3 regions of the Uliginosibacterium sp. TH139 genome follow, and region 1 is predicted to be linked to each of the others. Evidence: predicted binding sites of a transcription regulator. Region 1 holds the regulator's gene; each other region holds the start of a gene.

Region 1 (3,274 bases):
AGCCGGCGCCGACGATGATGTCGAAGCCGTGCTGGATCGCATGGCAGAGACAGGTCTGCAGTCTGACGAGCGCTTTGCCGAGAGTTTCGTGAGATCGCGCGCCAGCCGCTTTGGTGCCGCGCGCATCCGTCGTGAGCTGGATGACCGGGGTGTGGATCGCGAGACGGCAGCTGGCGCCATGGGCGAGGCTTTGCAGGAAGATGAACTGATGCGCGCGCACAGCGTGTGGCAGAAAAAATTCGGGGTGTTGCCGCAGGATCACAGGGAGTGGGCGCGTCAGGCGCGCTTCCTGCAGACCAGAGGGTTTGCGGTCGACATCATCAGGAAACTCTTGAAAGAAACACTGGATGAGTCTGCTCAGGGTTAGCAATCTGCAGAAACGCTACAAGGCACGCACCGTAGTGCACGACGTGTCCTTCGAGGTTGGCAGTGGCGAAGTGGTGGGCTTGCTGGGGCCGAACGGCGCAGGCAAGACCACCTGTTTCTACATGATCGTCGGCCTCGTACGTGCCGATGGCGGCAAGATCCATCTCGATGGAACCGAGCTCACCCATTGGCCGATCCACAAACGGGCGCACCAAGGGCTCTCCTATCTGCCGCAGGAAAACTCGGTGTTCCGCAAACTTACGGTCTCCGAGAACATCATGGCGGTGCTGGAGTTGCAAAAGCTCTCCAGCGCAGACATGGAAAAACGTCTGGATGAGCTGCTGGATGAACTCAACATCGGCCATTTGCGCGAAGCGACCGCTATGTCCTTGTCCGGCGGTGAGCGCCGCCGCGTCGAAATCGCGCGTGCGCTGGCCACCCGTCCGCGTCTGATCCTGCTGGATGAGCCTTTTGCCGGCGTTGATCCGATTGCAGTGATTGATATCCAGAAAATCATCAGTTACCTCAAGGCGCGCGGTATCGGCGTGCTGATTACCGACCATAATGTGCGCGAAACCCTCGGTATTTGCGATCACGCCTACATCATCAATGCGGGTGAGGTACTGGCTGGCGGCAAACCGGCAGAAATCGTGCAGAATGAACAGGTACGGCAGATTTACCTTGGCGAACACTTCCGCCTCTAGGCTTGGCCGCTCCGCACCTCCCCGTCTGTAAAGAATGAAACCCTCGCTTCAGCTCCGCCTTTCCCAGCAACTTGCACTCACCCCGCAGTTGCAGCAATCCATCAAGCTGCTTCAGCTGTCCACGCTCGAACTCAATCAGGAGATCGAACGCATCCTGCTCGAAAACCCGATGCTGGAGCGTGAAGGCGGCGACGAGGAAAGTGATGGACCCGTCCCTGTCGAGGCGGGCGAAGCCAGTGTGGCAACGGCGGGTGAGGAATACCGCATCGAATCCTCTGCTTCATCCTCCGGCGATGAGGATTTCGAGTCGCCGAGCGTGACGGACATGCCGGACAACATCGGAGAGGCTTACGACAGCGTTTCGGATGATGATATCGGCGAAGCTGCCGAATGGCGCACGGAAGGCGCCTCGCGGAATGGCGGTGGGGACGACGATGATTCCGACTTTCAGGAATTCCAGGCCGCCGCTACTTCCTTGCGGGATCACCTGCTGGGGCAGGTCGCCCTGATGCCGCTGGTTGATCGTGATCGTGCGCTGGTGCAGCTGATCATCGAAGCGCTGGACGACGACGGTTTGTTGCTGCAGGACCTCGAGGAACTTCTGCCGCTGATTCCGGCCGAATGGGAAGTAGAACTCGATGAGTTGAACATTGCCTTGCATCAGGTCCAGAACCTTGACCCCGCTGGCATCGGCGCTCGCAACTTGCAGGAGTGTTTGCTCCTGCAGATTCGCGCTTTGCCGGAAAGTGCCACGCGCGAGCACGCCATGCTGATCGCGGACGGCAATCTGGAATTGCTGGCTGCGCGCGATTTCGCGCGCCTCAAGCGGCGCCTGGGCTGCAATGATGATGCCTTGCGCGCAGCTCAGGAACTCATTTGTCATTTGAATCCGCGTCCGGGGGCTCAATTTGCACCGATGGAAACGCGCTACGTGATTCCGGACGTGGTGGTGCGCAAGCAACGTAGCGGCTGGACGGTAAGCCTCAATCCAGAGGCCATGCCGAGGCTCAGGATCCATCGGGTCTACGCCGATATACTTCAACAGAACAGGGGCGTAAGTAGTTCCTTGTCGGGACAGCTGCAGGAAGCCAAGTGGCTGATCAAGAATGTGCAGCAGCGATTCGACACCATCCTGCGTGTTTCGCAGGCCATCGTCGAACGTCAGCGCCAGTTCTTTGATCATGGTGAAGTGGCCATGCGTCCGCTGACCCTGAGGGAGATCGCCGAAGAGCTGGAGCTGCATGAGTCAACGGTGTCGCGGGTGACCACCCAGAAGTACATGGCCAGTCCCCGCGGTGTGTTCGAACTGAAATACTTTTTTGGCAGTCATGTTTCCACCGATACCGGTGGTGCATGTTCAGCAACGGCGATACGCGCGCTGATTCGCCAGCTGGTCGCGGCCGAAGACGGGAAAAAACCCCTGTCGGATGCCAGGATTGCCGAATTGTTGGGCCAGCAGGGTATCGTGGTGGCACGCCGGACGATTGCGAAATACCGGGAGTCGCTGAATATTCCGCCGGTCAGTCAGCGCAAGTCGATCTAACAGGAGAGGAGTAGTTTTATGAATCTCAACATCACCGGCCATCATCTGGAAGTCACTCCCGCTTTGCGCGAATATGTGGTTTCCAAGCTCGATCGGGTGATTCGCCATTTCGATCATGTTACGGCGACCCATGTGACCCTCTCGGTACAGAAACTCAAGCAGAAAGCAGAGGTGACTGTTCACGTGCGCGGCAAGGATATCCACGTGGAAAGTGAAGACGACGACCTGTATGCCGCCATTGATGCGCTGGCAGACAAGCTGGATCGTCAGGTTCTCAAGCACAAGGAAAAGATCAGCGATCACAACCGTGAATCGATGAAACGGCAAGGCGCCGAGAGCGCCAGCTGAAGCGCTGGACGCAGCCGGTCTGGACAGGCAGAATTGTCCGGCCGGCGATGGTTGAGGCCTTCTGCCTCAACCGCTCTGAAACCCAGAAAGCGGCGAGCTCCGGTCCGGAGACTCGCCGCTGTGCTGTAAAGACTCATGAACCTGATTTCGCAGATCCTTGACCCCGTGCGCATCCGTGTCGATGTAGCGGCCTCCGCGCGTGACGGCTTGTTCGCCGCCATTGGCGAGCTGTGCGAGCGCGACAGTGGCCTCGCGGCCCGCAAGCTGGTGGATGCACTGAACCAGCGCGAAAAACTTGGTTCGACAGGGCTTG
Region 2 (3,274 bases), on a different contig from region 1:
CCTGTGGGTGGAAGGCTTCTTCGAGGTGTTCGCCACCGCCGTGATCGCCCTGATCTTCACGCGCCTCGGCCTGATCCGCTCGGCCTCGGCCAACGCCGCGATCGTGATGGAAACCATCGTGTTCCTCTTCGGCGGCATCCTCGGCACCCTGCACCACCTCTACTTCACCGGCACGCCGACCTCGGTGATCGCCATCGGCGCCATCTTCTCGGCGCTGGAAGTGGTACCGCTGGCCCTGATCGGCTTCGAAGGCTATCGCAACTATCAGCGCAGCCAGGCCGCGCCGTGGGTGGCGAGCTACCGCTGGATCATCCTGTGCTTCGTCGCCGTCGGCTTCTGGAACTCGGTGGGCGCAGGTCTGCTGGGCTTCTCGATCAACCCGCCGATCTCGCTGTACTACATGCAAGGCCTCAACATGACACCGGCACACGGCCATGCCGCGCTGTTCGGGGTGTACGGCATGCTCGGCATCGGCCTGATGCTGTTCTGCCTGCGGGGCCTGATGCCGCGCGAGAACTGGCAGGATGTGTGGCTCAAGCGCATGTTCTGGATGCTCAATATCGGCCTAGCGATGATGGTCTTCATCTCGCTGGTACCGGCCGGCATCTACCAAGCCTGGGCCAGCGTCAGCGAAGGCCTGTGGTATGCCCGCTCGCCGGAGATCGTGCAGTCCGCCGTGATGCACACCCTGGTGTGGCTGCGTGTGCCGGGCGACATCGTGTTTGCCATCGGCGTGCTATGCCTCGGCGTGTTCGCCTTGCGCCTGCTCGGCAAGCGGCGCCAGCCCGAAGCAGTTGGGCAGGTCCGTACCGCCGAACGCTAAGCCGCTTCATCACCCGCCCGCGCCCTCCAGCGCGGGCTTTTTCTTGCACAATCCCGGCATGGACTACCTCACGATCAAGGCCCTGCACATGTGGTGTGCCGGCCTCAGCATCAGCCTCTTCAGCCTGCGCGGCGGCCTGCAGCTGGCGGGCATCGACTGGCGGCGCTGGCGCCTGCTGCGCATCGCCCCGCATGTGGTCGACACGGTGCTGCTGAGTGCGGCGATCTGGCTCGCCACCCTGCTGCAGCAGATTCCCTTCGTGCATGGCTGGATCACCGCCAAGGTGCTGGCGCTCGTCGCTTACATCCTGCTTGGCCGTCTGGCGCTCAAGGCCGGCCAGCCGCCCCGGCGCGCGGCGCTGGCTTTCGGCGGCGCGCTGCTCTGCGTGGCCTACATCGTGTGCGTGGCCATCACCCATTCGGCCAGCCTCGGCCTGTTTTGATGCAGCCGCCAAGGGCGTAAGCCTGTATCGTTCGCAGCAGGAAAAGATCGTCGCCCGCCATGAAACTCACCACCTTCACCGATTACACCCTGCGCGTGCTGATGTACCTCGCGCTGAATCAGGACCGCCTCGCCACCATTCAGGGCATCGCCGAAGCCTATGGCATCTCGGAAAGCCACCTGATGAAAGTGGTGCAGCATCTAGCCAAGACCGGCGTGATCGAAGCCCTGCGTGGCAAGGGCGGCGGCATCCGCCTGGCCTTGCCGGCGAGCGAGATCCGCATCGGCCGGGTTGTACGCGAAGCCGAGGGCGACGGCCCGATCGTGGAATGCTTCAGCGCCAACGACACTTGTCGGATCACTCCGAACTGCAAACTGGCGGGCGCCCTGCGCCGCGCCTTCGATGCGCTCTACGCCACGCTGGATGAATACACCCTGGCCGATCTCACCCAGCAGCCAGCCGCGCTAGTACAAATCCTGAAGATCGTGCGCAGCTGACGCTGCTGTCGCAAATCCTGCAGGGTTTTGTCACCAAGCCCCCACACAAACGCTCCCGCCTCTTAATTTATCCCTTTTAAATCATGCGGATAAGTTCTGGCACCGTGCTTGCTGAATACAGCCAAGGCAACCAAAGGGGCTGGGCATGGGCCGCAGGATCATCATCAACGACACCACACTGCGCGACGGTGAGCAAACCGCCGGCGTAGCCTTCAGCGCCGCCGAGAAGCTGGATATCGCCCGCCAGCTCGACGCGCTGGGCGTGCCGGAGATGGAGGTTGGCATCCCGGCCATGGGCGAAGCCGAGCGTGACTGCATTCGCGCCATTGCCGAGCTGGGTCTGCAAGCCCGGCTGATGGTGTGGGCCCGCCTGAATGAACGTGACATCTCCGCCTGCGCCGGTCTCGGCGCGCAGCTGATCGACATCTCGGCGCCCTCTTCCGACCAGCACCTGGCCAGCAAGCTGGGGCGCCCGCGCAGCTGGTTGCTCTCCGAGATCCATCGTCTGGTGCATTTCGCCCGCGACCTTGGCCTGGAAGTGAGTATCGGCATGGAGGACGCTTCACGGGCCGACCCCGCCTTTCTCGCCCAGATTGCCGAGGTAGCGGCCCGGGCGGGCGCGCGTCGCCTGCGCTTTGCCGACACCCTGGGCATCATGGAGCCCTTCGGCGTGGAGCGCGCCATCAAGGCCTTGCGCAAGACGACCCGGCTCGAAATCGAGATGCATGCTCATAACGATCTGGGCATGGCCACGGCCAACACCTTGGCGGCAGCACGGGCCGGTGCCAGCCATCTGAACACCACGGTCGGCGGGCTTGGAGAGCGGGCCGGCAATGCGGCGCTGGAAGAAGTCGTGCTCGGTTTGCGTCAGTGTTACAAGCTCGAAACCGGCGTTGAACTGTGCAATTTTCCGGTACTCGCCCAGTGCGTAGCCAAGGCTTCGGGGCGACCGATTCCGGCCCAGAAAAGCCTGACCGGGTCGAACGTGTTCACGCATGAAGCAGGCATCCATGTTGATGGCCTGCTCAAGGACCCGCACAACTACCAAGGTTTCGATCCGGCCATCGTCGGGCGGGAGCATCGCGTGGTGCTGGGCAAACACTCCGGCACCCGTGCCGTGAAGTCGGTCTTCGCCGCCCTCGGGCGCCAACTCGGCGATCTGGAGGCACACCTGCTGCTGGAGATGGTGCGGCGTTTCGTCGCCCTCGAAAAACGTACCCCGGACGAATCCGAACTGATGCTGCTCTTCAAGGGCCTGCATCAGGAATGCTGCTGACAGAGAGAGGTCATCATGAGCACCGAGCACCCTGACTTTACGGACGATCTGGCCGAGCTCGAATCGGCCGAGGACTTCCTCACCTACTTCGGCATTGCATTTGATCCCAAGGTTGTAAGGATCAATCACCTGCACATCCTGCAGCGCTTTCACAACTATCTGAACGGGGCCGGCAAGGCGCTGGAATACGAAACCTGGAAACATCTGCTGGCTCGCGCCTATCAGGACTTCGTTCA
Region 3 (3,274 bases), on a different contig from region 1:
CTGCGCGAGGCTGTAATCGATCAGGGCCTGCTCGTTGTTCAGGAAACCCAGCACCACCGGCAAATTGCGCATGACCGCGCCGTTGCCCGCATCACCTTCGTTGAAGGCGGCCACGAGGCTGCCCTCCTGCATGTAGCGGCGGATACCGCGCCGGCAGGTGTTGCCACAATCCACCGGCTTGCTGCGCAGCCAGCCCACATAGTGCTCGGCCACCTCAGTGAGATCCCAGCCGCGTGCCGTCACAATGGCATCCCCAAGCGCAAGCGCCATGGTGGTGTCGTCCGTCACCTGACCGGGCTTCAGGCGCAGCCAGCCACCACCGATGATCTCGCGGTGGGTGCCGTACTTGGACATGATCTCGCGTGGCGTCATGAATTCCACCGTGGCGCCCAGCGCGTCACCGATGGCCAGGCCCAGATAGGCGCCGAGCGCACGATCGAGCAGGGACAGCGGTGGCGCACCGGCGGCGGCAGATTGATCCAGCAAGGCTTCAGCCATTCATGACTCCTGACTCATGGGGCTGACACATGCGAAGCAAGCATAGCGAGCGGTTCAAGGTCGAAGCGAGGAGCAGAAACGTAAGTGGGTACGTTAATCACCGGAGCTTCGAGATTGAGCCGCGCAGGAGCTTGATTCGCGTGTGTCCTAGACGGGACGGTTTTCGTAGGGATTGCGCACCGGCCCCATGGTGGCCACCAGCTCGTCATACGTGCTCTTGATGAATTTGCGGTCGCCCACGAACTTCACGCCCGCATTGACCACTGCATCGAGCTTGCCGCCGGTGTCCATCTTCTTGAGCTCATTCTTCTCCAGGTAGAGCAGCTCGAGCGTTTCGTTGTACACCGTGGCTTCGTCGATCGGCAGGATGTAGAAGGTGGCGCCGGCATAGTCGATAACGTACTTCTTCGACAGATCGATGTTGTCGCAGAAGAGGATGTACTTGCCTGCCGGCGACAACGCTTCGCCCAGCACTTCGGCAAGCAGCTTGAGGTAGCCGAAGGAGAGCAGGAAGCCGGCAAGAAAGATGAAATGCGGCTCGCCTTCGTTGGCGGCAGCCATGACCTGCTCGCAGCACTTCTCAGGCGGGCGCTTCTCATCGGCCATCTTGGGCTGGAACTCGATGGCGATGTCGCCACGGAAGCCGAAGCGTCCGGGGACGGCCGTAGCGCCCTTGAACACGCCATTGAGCAGGCGTTCTTCGGCTTCGAGCACGCCGAACGCGGTCTTATCGATCGTTGTCATGGTGATTCTCCTGTTGGTTGCGAATGAAATCCGCGGTTTTGAAAAAGGCTGCTTCGAGTTGCGTCTTGAGCTCTGCATCGGTCACGACTTCATTCAGGGCGGCGCGCATGCAGTTCATCCAGGCATCGCGTGCCGCCACTCCGAGCGGGAATTCCATGTGGCGCATGCGCAAGCGCGGATGGCCGCGCATGGCCGAATAGTCTTTGCTGCCGCCCATCCATTCGACGAGGAACAGCTCCAGCACTTTCCTCACCGGAGTGAGATCGGCCGGGTGCATGGCGCGGATGGCAGCCGCCTCGGGCTGCGTATCCATGTGGTGATAGAAGCGCTCAGCCAGCAGGGCGATCGGTTCGGCTCCACCGATACGCTCGAAATGCGTCGCCCGCGCGTTGCCGGTGACCGCTACGGGCTGGATCAGTGAAGGCTGGGCGTGCATTTGGGTTTCCTCTCGACCTGGCTATGCCCTGCCCTCAGCAAGTGTCATACCCGCAGGGCTCAATGCCTGAGTGCGTGCGGCGCGCGTGCGAAACGGAGCACTTCAGATACGACACACAGCGAAATGACACTCCTTTCATTCGAGCGGTGTGGCGGCGTGAATGTCAGCTTTGTCGATATCCGGAAATGACTTCGCCGGCACCACGAAGAACTTCCGAAACGACCATTTGGCAAGCTTTTCAAGAAATCCGTGAAAACTTGGCACGCCAGTTGCTGAATGGTCCTCGCACCGACCATGTCTCGCCAACAAGTCGCTTACTTTGAAGAGCAAAAAAGGCGCGAGGGGCTGCATCCGGGGCACGGTAGATCGACTGCTTGTCCGACGTTCCCAACAGAGGACATTTTTCGATTGCAGCAACATCACTGCTCAACGATTCAGGAGAAACAACATGTCAGACCTTCGTCAGATTGCCTTCTACGGCAAAGGTGGGATCGGCAAATCCACCACCTCGCAAAACACGCTGGCCGCGCTTGCGCAAATGGGCCAGAAAATCCTCATCGTCGGCTGCGACCCCAAGGCCGACTCCACCCGCCTGATCCTGCACGCCAAGGCACAGGACACCATCTTGTCGCTGGCCGCGGAAGCCGGTTCCGTGGAAGACCTGGAACTGGAAGATGTCATGAAGGTGGGTTATCGCGACATCCGCTGCGTTGAATCCGGTGGCCCGGAGCCGGGCGTGGGCTGCGCCGGCCGCGGTGTAATCACCTCGATCAACTTCCTCGAGGAAAACGGCGCTTACGACGGCATGGATTACGTGTCGTACGACGTGCTGGGTGACGTGGTGTGTGGCGGCTTCGCCATGCCGATCCGCGAAAACAAGGCGCAGGAAATCTACATCGTCATGTCTGGCGAAATGATGGCCATGTACGCCGCCAACAACATCTCCAAGGGTGTTCTGAAGTACGCCAACTCCGGTGGCGTGCGTCTGGGTGGCCTGATCTGCAACGAGCGTCAGACCGACAAGGAACTGGAACTGGCCGAAGCACTGGCCGGCAAGCTGGGCACCCGCCTGATCCACTTCGTGCCGCGCGACAACATCGTTCAGCACGCCGAGCTGCGCCGCATGACCGTGATGGAGTTCGCTCCGGATTCCAAGCAGGCAGGCGAATACCGCACGCTCGCCGAGAAGGTTCATGCCAACAAGGGCAACGGCATCATCCCGACGCCGATCACCATGGACGAGCTCGAAGACCTGCTGATGGCCCACGGCATCATGAAGCAGATCGACGAATCGCAAGTGGGCAAGACGGCGGCCGATCTGGCCGCCTGAGGACCGAGAGTCGAGGGTCGGGAGCCTTGCCGCAGGCGGGCTCCCGGCTTCCGCCGGCGTAACAAGGTTCTCTTCCCTCTACTCTCGCATTGCGCACAGGAGATGATGAAATGAGCATGACAATCGACGAAAAGAAGGCCCAGAACGCAGCCCTCATTGACGAGGTGCTGAAGGCCTATCCGGAAAAAACCGCCAAGAAGCGCGCCAAGCACCTTAACGTGCATGAAGAAGGCAAGCCGGACTGCGGCGTGAAATCGAACATCAAG

What was found. The regulator sigma-54, encoded in region 1, starts transcription at its own class of promoters, with help from an activator protein. The targets are predictions, from matches to a motif close to TGGCACGCTTNCTGCTNA.
Region 2: nifV (homocitrate synthase) is a predicted target of sigma-54. The motif match lies at 1,860-1,877, and genes of this name have one in related genera.
Region 3: nifH (nitrogenase iron protein) is a predicted target of sigma-54. The motif match lies at 1,937-1,954, and genes of this name have one in related genera.

Annotation. Positions count from the first base shown of each region.
Region 1 is NZ_PKRR01000001.1:764,147-767,420, forward strand. Features, by position in the region: gene recX (recombination regulator RecX) at 1-367, shown strand, start outside; gene lptB (LPS export ABC transporter ATP-binding protein) at 348-1,070, shown strand; gene C0V76_RS03555 (RNA polymerase factor sigma-54) at 1,105-2,613, shown strand; gene hpf (ribosome hibernation-promoting factor, HPF/YfiA family) at 2,632-2,961, shown strand; gene C0V76_RS03565 (PTS sugar transporter subunit IIA) at 3,097-3,274, shown strand, end outside.
Region 2 is NZ_PKRR01000004.1:568,167-571,440, reverse strand. Features, by position in the region: gene C0V76_RS12465 (nitric-oxide reductase large subunit) at 1-823, shown strand, start outside; gene C0V76_RS12460 (SirB2 family protein) at 882-1,265, shown strand; gene C0V76_RS12455 (Rrf2 family transcriptional regulator) at 1,325-1,762, shown strand; gene nifV (homocitrate synthase) at 1,908-3,038, shown strand; gene nifW (nitrogenase-stabilizing/protective protein NifW) at 3,054-3,274, shown strand, end outside.
Region 3 is NZ_PKRR01000008.1:12,017-15,290, forward strand. Features, by position in the region: gene draG (ADP-ribosyl-[dinitrogen reductase] hydrolase) at 1-498, opposite strand, end outside; gene C0V76_RS15975 (hypothetical protein) at 646-1,242, opposite strand; gene C0V76_RS15980 (group II truncated hemoglobin) at 1,226-1,678, opposite strand; gene nifH (nitrogenase iron protein) at 2,127-3,008, shown strand; gene nifD (nitrogenase molybdenum-iron protein alpha chain) at 3,119-3,274, shown strand, end outside.